3 regions of the Streptomyces sp. NPDC001410 genome follow, and region 2 is predicted to be linked to each of the others. Evidence: riboswitches for the same ligand, from Rfam matches in the RefSeq annotation. Region 2 holds a riboswitch; each other region holds the start of a gene.
What was found. A riboswitch is a leader RNA that binds a small molecule or an ion and turns the genes downstream of it on or off. The one in region 2 is predicted to bind cyclic di-AMP.
Positions count from the first base shown of each region.

Region 1: it holds a riboswitch for cyclic di-AMP, as region 2 does, so the genes downstream of both, ACFY3C_RS37890 (M23 family metallopeptidase) here and ACFY3C_RS39270 (C40 family peptidase) in region 2, are expected to answer to the same signal.
Region 3: it holds a riboswitch for cyclic di-AMP, as region 2 does, so the genes downstream of both, ACFY3C_RS02915 (peptidoglycan DD-metalloendopeptidase family protein) here and ACFY3C_RS39270 (C40 family peptidase) in region 2, are expected to answer to the same signal.

Region 1 covers NZ_JBIAWE010000022.1:140,918-144,626, forward strand. The annotation lists gene ACFY3C_RS37880 (M16 family metallopeptidase) at 1-32, shown strand, start outside; gene ACFY3C_RS37885 (M16 family metallopeptidase) at 29-1,417, shown strand; cyclic di-AMP (ydaO/yuaA leader) riboswitch at 1,642-1,805, shown strand; gene ACFY3C_RS37890 (M23 family metallopeptidase) at 1,818-2,573, shown strand; gene ACFY3C_RS37895 (GntR family transcriptional regulator) at 2,772-3,467, shown strand; gene ACFY3C_RS37900 (HPr family phosphocarrier protein) at 3,651-3,709, opposite strand, start outside.
Region 2 covers NZ_JBIAWE010000024.1:50,682-54,390, forward strand. The annotation lists gene ACFY3C_RS39260 (ATP-dependent Clp protease proteolytic subunit) at 12-647, shown strand; gene ACFY3C_RS39265 (hypothetical protein) at 656-964, shown strand; cyclic di-AMP (ydaO/yuaA leader) riboswitch at 1,384-1,532, shown strand; gene ACFY3C_RS39270 (C40 family peptidase) at 1,535-2,008, shown strand; gene ACFY3C_RS39275 (LysE family translocator) at 2,016-2,639, opposite strand; gene ACFY3C_RS39280 (LysR family transcriptional regulator) at 2,723-3,661, shown strand.
Region 3 covers NZ_JBIAWE010000001.1:669,207-672,915, forward strand. The annotation lists gene ACFY3C_RS02910 (SGNH/GDSL hydrolase family protein) at 1-750, opposite strand, end outside; gene ACFY3C_RS02915 (peptidoglycan DD-metalloendopeptidase family protein) at 923-1,834, opposite strand; cyclic di-AMP (ydaO/yuaA leader) riboswitch at 1,839-2,001, opposite strand; gene ACFY3C_RS02920 (alpha-galactosidase) at 2,305-3,709, opposite strand, start outside.

The DNA.
Region 1 (3,709 bases), on a different contig from region 2:
ACAAGAGCGACAACGAGGAGACGGCCAAGTGACCGAGCTCGCCACGATGGACTTCCACCCCCAGCCGCAGCCGGGCGAGGCCAGGCCGTGGGCGTTCCCCGCCCCCGAGCGCGGCACGCTGGACAACGGCCTGACCGTGCTGCGCTGCCACCGCCCCGGCCAGCAGGTCGTCGCCGTCGAGGTGCTGCTGGACGCGCCCCTGGACGCCGAGAAGCCCGCTCTGGAGGGCGTCGCCACGATCATGGCGCGGGCCTTCTCGGAGGGCACCGACAAGCACTCCGCCGAGGAGTTCGCCGCCGAGCTGGAGCGGGCCGGCGCCACGCTCGACTCGCACGCCGACCACCCCGGCGTCCGCCTCAGCCTGGAGGTCCCGGCCTCCCGCCTGGCCAAGGGCCTCGGCCTGCTCGCCGACGCCCTGCGCGCGCCCGCCTTCGACGAGAGCGAGGTCGAGCGGCTGGTCCGCAACCGCCTGGACGAGATCCCGCACGAGCTGGCCAACCCGGCCCGCCGCGCCGCCAAGGAACTCTCCAAGGAGCTGTTCCCGGCGACCTCGCGCATGTCGCGGCCGCGCCAGGGCACCGAGGAGACGGTCGAGAAGATCGAGGCGGCGGCCGTGCGCGCCTTCTACGACCGCCATGTGCGGCCCGCCACCGCCACCGTGGTCGTGGTCGGTGACCTCACCGGCACCGACCTGGACGAGCTGCTCGCCGACACCCTGGGCGCCTGGACGGGCACCCCGGGCGCGCCGCGACCCGTGCCGCCGGTGACCGCCGACGACACCGGCCGGGTGGTCATCGTCGACCGGCCGGGCGCCGTCCAGACCCAGCTGCTCATCGGCCGGATCGGACCCGACCGGCACGACCGCATGTGGCCCGCCCAGGTGCTCGGCACCTACTGCCTCGGCGGCACCCTCACCTCCCGCCTGGACCGCGTCCTGCGCGAGGAGAAGGGCTACACCTACGGCGTGCGCTCCTTCGGGCAGGTCCTGCGCTCCGCGCCGGACGGCACGGGCGCCGCGATGCTCGCGATCAGCGGCTCCGTGGACACCCCGAACACCGGTCCCGCGCTGCAGGACCTGTGGACGGTGCTGCGCACGCTCGCGGCGGAGGGCCTGACCGACGCCGAGCGCGACGTCGCGGTGCAGAACCTGGTCGGTGTGGCGCCGCTGAAGTACGAGACCGCGGCGGCCGTCGCGAGCACGCTGGCGGACCAGGTCGAGCAGTACCTGCCCGACGACTTCCAGGCGACTCTGTATCAGCAGCTCGCCGGCACCGGCACCGTGGAGGCCACCGCGGCGGTCATCAACGCCTTCCCGGTGGACCGCCTGGTGACCGTTCTCGTCGGTGACGCGGCCGAGATCAAGGCGCCGGTCGAGGCGCTCGGTATCGGCGAAGTCACCGTCGTGACAGCCGAGTAGCGGCTTCACCGCGCCCCGCGCGCGTGGGGGCCCTGACGACCCGACGGGTCGTCAGGGCCCTTTGCTGTGCGGAACTCTTCCCCAGATGTCCGAATTGGGGCAGAGGTTGCCTGTCTGGCCTGTGGGATGCGCTACAAAAGCCCGGATCCGTTTGGGGATCGAAAGTCGGGCCGCATAGCGTCGACCGGGCTGTTCGTCAGGCAGTGCGCCGCGCCCGCGGCACCGGACAGTCATCGCCGAGTCCCCCCACGGCGCGAGCCAGGGGAGCCGGGGACCCACCGCAGTCCCTGGGGTGAATCGGACGCCCGCGCACCGGCGAGGGGGTCCGTAGGAGACCTTCCTGCTCCGAACCCGTCAGCTAACCCGGTAGGCGAGAGGGAAGGAAAGGACCAGCAACTTCATGGCGTTCATGTACGCCACCGGGAAGCACCGCAAGCCCGGCCGGGTCAAGCGCACCACCGTTCAGGCGGCCGGTGTCGCGGCCCTCACCACCACCGGTGTCGTCGGCACCCTGGCGGCCGGCCCGGCGCTCGCCGCGGACAACTCCGTCGAGGACACCGGCCTCACCCCGGTCATCACCGCCAGCGACTCGGTCGCCGAGCAGATCGACGCGCAGGCCGAGGCCCAGCTGGTGGCCGCCCGGCAGAAGGCGGCCGAGGAGGCCGCGGCCAAGGTGGCCGCCATGGAGGCGAAGAAGGAGCGCGAGGCCCAGGCCCGCGCCGCGCGAGAGGCCGAGCGCAAGCGCCTGAACGCCTTCGTCGCCCCGATCGCGCACTCGTACGTCTCCACCGGCTACAAGGCCAGCAGCTCCCTGTGGTCCTCCGGTTCCCACACCGGCATCGACTTCCACGCGGCCAGCGGAACGTCCGTCCACGCGGTCGGCTCCGGTACGGTCGTCTCCACCGGGTGGGGCGGCGCGTACGGCAACCAGATCGTGATCCGGATGGCCGACGGCATGTACACCCAGTACGGCCACCTGTCGTCCATCGGCGTCGTCGTGGGCCAGAAGGTCCTCCCGGGCCAGCAGATCGGCCTGTCCGGCGCGACCGGCAACGTCACCGGACCGCATCTGCACTTCGAGGCCCGTACGACCTCCGAGTACGGTTCGGACGTCGACCCGATCGCCTATCTCCGCCAGCACGGCGTGAACGTCTGACGCTCCGGCGCACGACATCCCGAAGCCCCGGCTCACGAGCCGGGGCTTTCGCCGTTTTTCGCAGTGCCTGCGGCATCCGCTGTCCAAAAAATATCCATGGATTCCGGCCTGCCGTCGGAAATTCCGGCTCATTGCAATAGAGTCACGGAACATGCGTCCATCGTCGACGTTTCACGGGGATTAAAGCGGAGGTCGGTCATGCGTATTCCGGCGCACTCGGTGTGCACGGCGATCCGGGACGACATCGTCGCGGGTGTCTACGAGCGCGGCGGCCGCCTCACCGAGGAAGTCCTCGCCCGCCGCTACGGCGTCTCGCGCGTCCCTGTCCGTGAGGCCCTGCGCACCCTGGAGGCGGAGGGCTTCGTGGTGACCCGGCGGCACGCGGGCGCGTGCGTGGCCGAGCCGACCGAGCAGGAGGCCGCAGACCTGCTGGAGATGCGCACGCTCCTGGAGCCGCTCGGCGCCTCCCGGGCCGCCCAGCGGCGCACCGAGGCCCATCTGAAGGTGCTGCGAGGGCTGGTCCGGCTGGGCCAGGAGCGGGCCAGGCGGGGCAGCAGCGACGATCTGCGCTCGCTGGGCGGCTGGTTCCACGAGACGCTGGCGCAGGCCTCCGGAAGCCCCTCGCTGTCCTCGATGCTGACCCAGCTGCGGCACAAGATCGCCTGGATGTACACGGTGGAGGCGCCGCCGAGTCCGGTGGACTCCTGGGCGGAGCACGGCGCGATCGTGGACGCGGTGGCACGCGGTGACAGCGAGCGCGCGCGGGCGATCACGGCGATGCACACGGAGCGCTCGACGGGCGCGCACCGGTTGCGGTTCACCTCGGGCGGGGACCGCTCCGAACGTGTGAGGAACTCGCAACATGCCGTAAACATGCAGAGCCTGCGGCATTAACACGGGCGCCGTATACAAAGAGGGGATATTCGGCGGGCGGGTATTTCCGCTGCCCTTTTCCCGGCGCGCCGTGAATTCGCGGTCGTGTGCCTTCGGTGTGCCTGTGGTGAATTCCCCGGACCGGGCGCCAAAAAGGCGGAGGCCGCGCCACCCGGAAAGGGCGACGCGGCTTCCTGGCATACCTCAGACGGTCTCGGGGAGCTCTTCCAGGCCCTCGGAGACCAGCTTGGCCAGACGGTCCA
Region 2 (3,709 bases):
GGGGTATGCCCATGACCCGACTGTCCGCCCGTCACGTCCTGCCCGAGTTCACCGAGCGCACGAGCACGGGCCACCGCACGCTCGATCCCTACTCGAAGCTGTTCGAGAACCGAGTCGTCTTCCTCGGGACACCGCTCGACGACACGGCGGCGACCGACGTGATCACACAGTTCATGCACCTCGAACACGCGGCCCCGGACCGGGACATCACGCTGTACATCAACTGCCCGGGCGGCTCGTTCAGCGCGCTGACGGCGGTCTACGACACGATGCGGTACGTCACCTGCGACGTGGAGACCTACTGCCTGGGCCAGGCCGCCTCGGCCGCCGCGATCCTGCTCGCGGCCGGGACCGAGGGAAAGCGGTTCACGCTGCCGAACGCGCGCGTGGTGCTCGAACAGCCCGCGCTGCCCGAACCGGCCAAGGGACAGCCGAGCGACCTCGTCATCCAGGCCGACGAGTTGGCCCGGACGCGCACGCTCATGGAGGAGATGCTGGTCCTGCACACCGGGCGCACCCCGGAACAGGTCCACCAGGACCTGGAGCGGGAGCTGGTGCTGGACGCGCCGGGCGCACTGGCGTACGGCCTGGTGGACGGCGTCGTCCCGAGCCGCAGGAGCACCCCCGGCGCACAGCACGCGGGGTGAGCCGGCCGATGCTGCCACCGGAGCTTCCGCCGCTGCCCGCCCTGACGTGCGCCGAGGGCGAGTTGATCGACCGTTATCTGGAGGCGGTCGACCTGCTGGGCCGGATCAACCCGGCGCAGTCCGGGGACACCTACCGCGGGCTGCGCGCGGCGCAGGCCCTGGTGCGCAAGGCGTCCGAGCTGCGCGACGCGCTCGCCCTCATGCACCAGCGCGGCGAGACGGAGCTGCATGGGGACACGCTGGCACGGGCCTTGAGGGTGCTCGACGGCGAGCGCCGCACCGCTCGCGTCGTGCTCCCGCCGGACCGCGTGGGCTGATCCGGACGCTCGTCCGGCCCGACGGGCCCAACGCGTCGACGGACCCGCCGGAGCCGGACTCGAAACGGCCCGAACGACGTACCCCCGGCCGGCGTATCTCCAGAACTTTTTCCGGGTCTCCCGGCTTGCGCAGTACGCCGGTTCAAGGTCGGCGAGAAAGTGCTTCGTCCCAGGTCCGGGGCTACGTGCGGGATCTGACGGTGCCTCGAACACAGCAGCGTCCACCCGAACGGGTGAGTGGTGAGTAACACCACAAATCCCCGATTCCATTGGGATTTTCCGACTCCTGTGAGTGAAGATCCGTGTCTGACGACAAGCCCCCGCCACCACGGCGGGGCGATCCGGGCGGACGCCGAGTCCTGCCGCCGCCCCGGATGACCGGTCGACAGGAGTGGATCGGCAGGAGTGGAGGACCCGAGCAAGACGGGTCGCCGGAACGGACGTTCGTCGCACAGACGGGCGGTCGCACCGAGCAGCCCTTGGGGTGAAGCCGTGGCAACACGGCCGGGCAACTTCGCCAGCCCGAATCCGACAGGTCATCCTTCACAGGCGGCTGACGAAGGGTTGCGCATGACTGCGCTCAATCGTGTCCCGTCGCTCATGGCCCGTGCCGGTACGGCCTCGGCTCTCACCCTCGCCGCCGTCGGCGGCTCGATCGTGGTCCCGGGCCTCGCCACCGACGCCTCGGCCGCCGGCACGGCGGCGAAGGCACTCCAGGTCGCGGCCTCCAAGAAGGGTGCCCCGTACGCATGGGGGGCCACCGGGCCGCGCCGCTTCGACTGCTCGGGGCTGACGCTCTACTCGTTCAAGAAGGCGGGCAAGAAGCTGCCACGCACGGCCGCCCAGCAGTACAACAAGACGCACCACATCTCGGCCCGGAGCCGCAAGGCCGGCGACCTGGTGTTCTTCCACTCGGGTTCGAGCGTCTACCACGTCGGCATCTACGCCGGGAAGGGCAAGATCTGGCACGCCCCCAAGACCGGGTCCGTGGTGCGGCTGGAGAAGATCTGGAGCAGGAGCGTCTGGTACGGCCGGGTCAGCTGACCCGGGCTCAGGGCAGGAGCGGCTCCAGCAGCAGAGCCGCTCCCAGCACCGTCAACACCGCCCCGGTGCCCGCCTGCAGCATGCGGGCGGCCCGGGGCCGGCGCAGCCACCTGCCGAGCCGGTCCACCAGCAGGGCCACCACCTGGAACCACGCCAGCGCCAGCGTGCAGACGATCAGCGCGAGCAGCAGCGTCCTGGGCAGCGCGGAGTCACCCGACGGCACGAACTGGGGCAGCAGGCTGAGGAAGGTCAGCGAGGCCTTCGGGTTGAGGACGTTGGTGACGAAGCCCTGCCGCAGCGGGTGCGCAACGGGCGGTGCCGCCTCGACGGAGGCGGTGGCGGTGGCAGGCCGCCGCAGCGACCACAGGGTCCGCACGCCGAGCTGCAGCACATAGGCGCCGCCCAGCAACTGCAGCGCGCGGAAGAGTGCGGGGACGGCGACCAGCACGGCGGCGACTCCGGCCACCGCCAGCGTGGTGTGCACCAGGAGGCCGCCCGCGATGCCGAGCCCGCAGACCGCACCGGCGCGGCGGGAGACCAGGGCGTTGCGTACGACCACCGTGAAGTCGGCGCCCGGCATGGCGACGAGTCCTGCGGCGATCCCGGTGAAGGCGATGAGCTGTCCGTCCATACCGCCAGCGTGCACGGAGCGAGCCTTCAGCAGGTATTTCGAATGAGCAGGGTCTGCCTTAAGCAGTGCTTTAGGCTTGTGCCATGTACGATCCCACGCGGCTGGCCGCGCTGGTCGCCGTCGCGGAGGCGGGCTCCATCACACGGGCCGCCGACCGGCTCGGCTATACGCCGCCCGCGCTCTCCCAGCAGCTGGCCAAGCTGGAACGGGAGGCGGGCACTGCGCTGCTGGTGCGGCATCACCGCGGGGCCCGGCTGACCGAGGCGGGCGAGGTGCTGGTGGCGCGGGCCCGGCGGGTGCTGGACGAGCTGGAGCAGGCCCGGCACGAACTGGCCCGGCTGACCGGTCTGTCGGGCGGGGTGCTGCGGCTCGGCACCTTCCCGACCGCGGGCGTCCATCTGCTGCCGCCGGCGCTGAGCGCGTTCCGCCGGGCGCACCCGGACGTCGAGCTGTCGGTCGCCGACTACGACCCGCCGGCCGGGGTCGCCGCAGTGGCGGCCGGCGAGGTGGATCTGGCGCTGACCCACGCCTACCACCCGGGCGAGGCCGCTGCGGTGCCGGCCTCGGTCGGTCTGGAGCCGGTCCTGGTGGAGGAGCTGGTCTTGGTGACGGCGCCGGGTCATGCGCTGAGCAGCGCCTCGTCGCGGCTGCCGCTGGAGCAGCTGGCCGGGCAACCGCTGATCAGCATGGCCCCGCACCATCCGGCCCGGCGGGAGGTGGAGGCCCTGCTCGCCGAGGCGGGCGCCACTCCCGCGCTGCTGGTGCCGACCCCCGGGTACGCCGTGGTGTGCGCGCTGGTCAGCGCGGGGCTCGGGGTGGCCGTCGTACCGGAGATGGTGGCGCGGACCGCGGTGACTCCGGTCGGGGTGCGGCCGCTGGAGGCGGGACGGCTGCGCCGTACGATCTCGGTCGCCTTCCGGCCCGACGAGGTCGCTCCGGCGGCGGAGGCGTTCCGGGCCCTGCTGCACGGGGCGTTCGGCCGCGCCCGGCAGACGCCGGTGGGTCAGCGGCCGTCCCGGTGAAGCGTCGCCCGGCCGAGTGGGGTTGGCCGCATGGTGCCGAAGCGGTTC
Region 3 (3,709 bases), on a different contig from region 2:
CGGCGACAGGGTGCCCTTCGCCGTCACGTGGTCGCCGGAGGACTCGCCGCGCAGCCGGCGGCCGATCCACGGGACGAGGTACTCGCGGGCCCAGTGGACGTCGTCGCGGCGGACCTCCAGGGTGCCCCGGGGCGGGAGCGGCGGCCAGGGCTGCTCCGGGTCGGCCGGGATCTGCAGGCCGAGGGCCTGGCCTGCGCGCAGCGCCACGCGCGTGTGCCCCTCGGGTGAGAGGTGGAGCCGGTCGTCGTCCCACGCCCTGCGGTCCTGGACGGACTTCAGGGACCACAGGTCGAGCACGGGGCACCCGTACCGGTCGGCGATGGCGCGGACGTGCCCGTTGTAGGTGGCGATCTTGCCGCGCAGATGCTTGAGCAGCGGGACGCCACGGGTGTCGAAGCCGGTAGTCACGAGCACGGTGCCCGCGACGTCGGTGAGCTGGGACACGGCCCGCTCGAAACGCTCGGCCACCTCGTCCGGGTCGGTGCCGGGCCGGATGATGTCGTTGCCGCCCGCGCAGAAGGACACGAGGTCCGGGGCGAGTTCGACGGCCTTCGGGAGCTGGTCCGCCATGATCTGGTCGAGCAGCTTTCCGCGCACGGCCAGGTTGGTGTACGCGAAGTCGCCCTCGGGACGCCGGTCCGCGAGCAGTACCGCGAACCGGTCGGCCCAGCCCACGAACGCCCCGTCGGGGCCGGGGTCGCCCACGCCCTCGGTGAAGCTGTCCCCCACCGCCACGTACGACCCGATCAGTGATCTGTTGTCATTCTTCGAATCGTCTGCCACGTCGGACCATGATTCACCTTCGGATGTGACCTACGCGACCGTAGGCAGGGGTTGACGAACGGTGAGATGAGACACCCTTAAATGATTTGCCAATCCTGGAATAACGCCACGGTCAGGCGTGTTGACGGTGCGCACACGCTCAGACGGCGACGCCGTGCGAGCGGAGGTAGCCGAGCGGGTCGATGTCCGAGCCGTAGTTCGGCGTGGTGCGGATCTCGAAGTGCAGGTGCGGGCCGGTCACGTTGCCGGTCGCGCCGGAGAGGCCGATCTGCTGGCCCGCGGTCACGGTCTGGCCGGCCGAGACGGAGAGCTGCGAGAGGTGGGCGTACTGGGCGTAGTAGCCGTCGTTCAGCTTGATGACGACCTGGTTGCCGTACGCGCCGCCCCACCCGGCGGAGACGACGGTGCCGGCGGCGACGGCCTTGAGCGGGGTACCGGTCGGCACGACGAAGTCGACGCCGGTGTGGTGGCCGCTGGACCACATGCTGCCGGCCACGTGGTAGGCGGTGCCGATGGTGGCGCCGACGACCGGGAGGGTGTAGCCGGTGGAAGGCACGGAGGGCACCGAGGGGGCGGAGGGTGCGGTGGCGGCACCGGAGGCCTGGCCCGACTGGGACCGGGCCGGGGATGCCGGCGCCGGGGCGGAGGGCTCGGTGTGCGTCCGGGCCACCTTCGCGCCGAGCGACAGCTTCAGGCCCGGGTGGATCAGCGAGGGGTCCTGGCCGACGGCCTGCCGGTTGGCGTCGTAGAGCCGCTGCCAGCCGCCGCTGACGTGCTGCGCGTCGGCGATCTTCGCCAGCCAGTCGCCGGACTGCACCGTGTAGGTGCGCACACCCGAATTCAGCTGCGCGGCCGCCTTCTTCACGGTCGTCTTTTCCACGGCCGGAAGGGACTGCACGGCCTTTCCGGAAACGGACTGCGTGGTGGCGGCGTGCGCTCCGGTGGCCCCGAGGAGCGGCAGGGCCAGCGCGGCACCGCCGGTTCCGGCGACGGCGATCGAGCGGGTGAGACGCGGGGTCTTGGGACGGCGGTGCTTACCCTTCGTGGGCATGGCGCTTTCCTCTCCGGCGCCTGCGAGGTGAGCTGACGGGTTCGGGCTGGAGCTGCCCGGCCGCGCGGTGCGTGGCTGCACCCCAGCCTGTTCCGGAGACCGGGACAGGCAGTCGTACCTGGCGGGTCCCCCGCTCCTGCCGAACACGGGTGAAGTGTGTGGGGACTCCGGGCGGCGGCAGGATTCGGCGTTCCGTCCGGATTGGTGGCGAACGTAAGCGAGCAAGACGCAACCGGACAAGAAGCAGTTTCCCGGCGTCGGCGTTTCAAGTGATCGAATTCGGGAATTCACGGTCACTCTCCGTGAATTCCCGAATCCTCCCCCTTTTCAATTGCCTTCGCTTTTATGGGGATTACGTGGACATGACGCGCGACGCACGGTCACGAATATGACGCTCCTCACGCGCCGACTTCCCACGCCCCCTTACTCCAGAGCGAGTTGGAATGAAGGCTCCAATTCGGACAGAACACTCAGATGCGGCGTAGCCGGAGAACCGTCGCATCCAGGTCACCCTTCAGTCCGGTGCGCAGCCCGTGGTGCAGCAGGACGACCCCGCGGTGCACTTCGCTCGTTTCGCGGCATTCGTACGACGCCTTCGGGTCGAGTCCGCGCAGCCGCAGCGCCGGCACCGGCTCGCCGTAGTGCTGCGCCTGGAGGCAGGCGAGGACCACGGCCTCGCCCCCGAGGACGTACTGGACGGCGCTCAGACCGCCCGTCGGGGGCCGCAGCCGGTACTGGTCGCCGCGCTGGACGACCGGTCGGATCTCCTTGTAGAGGTCCACCCAGCGACGAGCCTCGGCCAGCTCCTCCCCGGTCCACTCGGTGAGGTCGCCGCCGACGCCGAGGACCCCGGCCATCGAGCTGACGAAGCGGAACCGCAGCGAGCTCTCCCGCCCGTTGAGCTGGGTGTTCGGGCTGTCGGTGACCCAGGCGGCCATGACCCGCGCCGGATGGATCTGGCTGAAGCCGTGCTGGATCGCGAGCCGGTCGAGCGGGTCGGTGTTGTCGGAGGTCCACACCTGGTCGGTACGGCTCATCACGCCGAGGTCGATCCGCCCGCCGCCGCCCGAGCAGGACTCGAAGGCGACCGAGGGATGGGCGGCGCGCAGCCGGTCCAGCAGGGCGTACAGGGCGCGGACGTGGTCCACCCACAGACGCTGCGGGTACGGCTCCCCGGGCCAGCCGGCGTCGGTGAAGCAGCGGTTGAAGTCCCACTTCACGTAGTCGATCGGGGCGCTCGACAGGAGGGTGTCCAGCTGCTCCCAGAGGTACTCCTGGACGTCCTCGCGGGCGAGGTTGAGGACGAGCTGGTTGCGCAGTTCCGTCCGCTTACGTCCCGGTTGGTACTGCACCCAGTCGGGGTGGGCGCGGTAGAGGTCGCTGTCGGGGTTGACCATCTCCGGCTCGACCCAGATGCCGAACTGCATGCCGAGGCCGTGCACCTGGTCGGCGAGGGGCTTGAGGCCGTGCGGGAAGCGGTCGGGGTTGGGCGTCCAGTCGCCGAGGCCGGCCCGGTCACTGGTGCGGGCACCGAACCAGCCGTCGTCCACGACGAACAGCTCGACGCCGATCTCGGCGGCCCGCCGGGCGAGGGCGGCCTGCTGCTCCTCGGAGATGTCGAAGGTGGTCGCCTCCCAGGAGTTGAACAGCACCGGCCGGTCCTGCTCCGCGCCCGGGATGACGTACGCCCGCTGGTAGGCGTGCCAGGTGCGGCTGGCCCCGCCGAACCCGCCGTCGCTCCACAGGCCGGCGAAGACGGGGGTGGTGTACGACTCCCCCGGCTGGAGCAGCAGCAGGCCCGAGTCGTCGTATCCGGCGCCGCCGGTGATCTGCACGCGCGCGTCCGGGAGTTGGGCGACGGCGATCCGCCAGGAG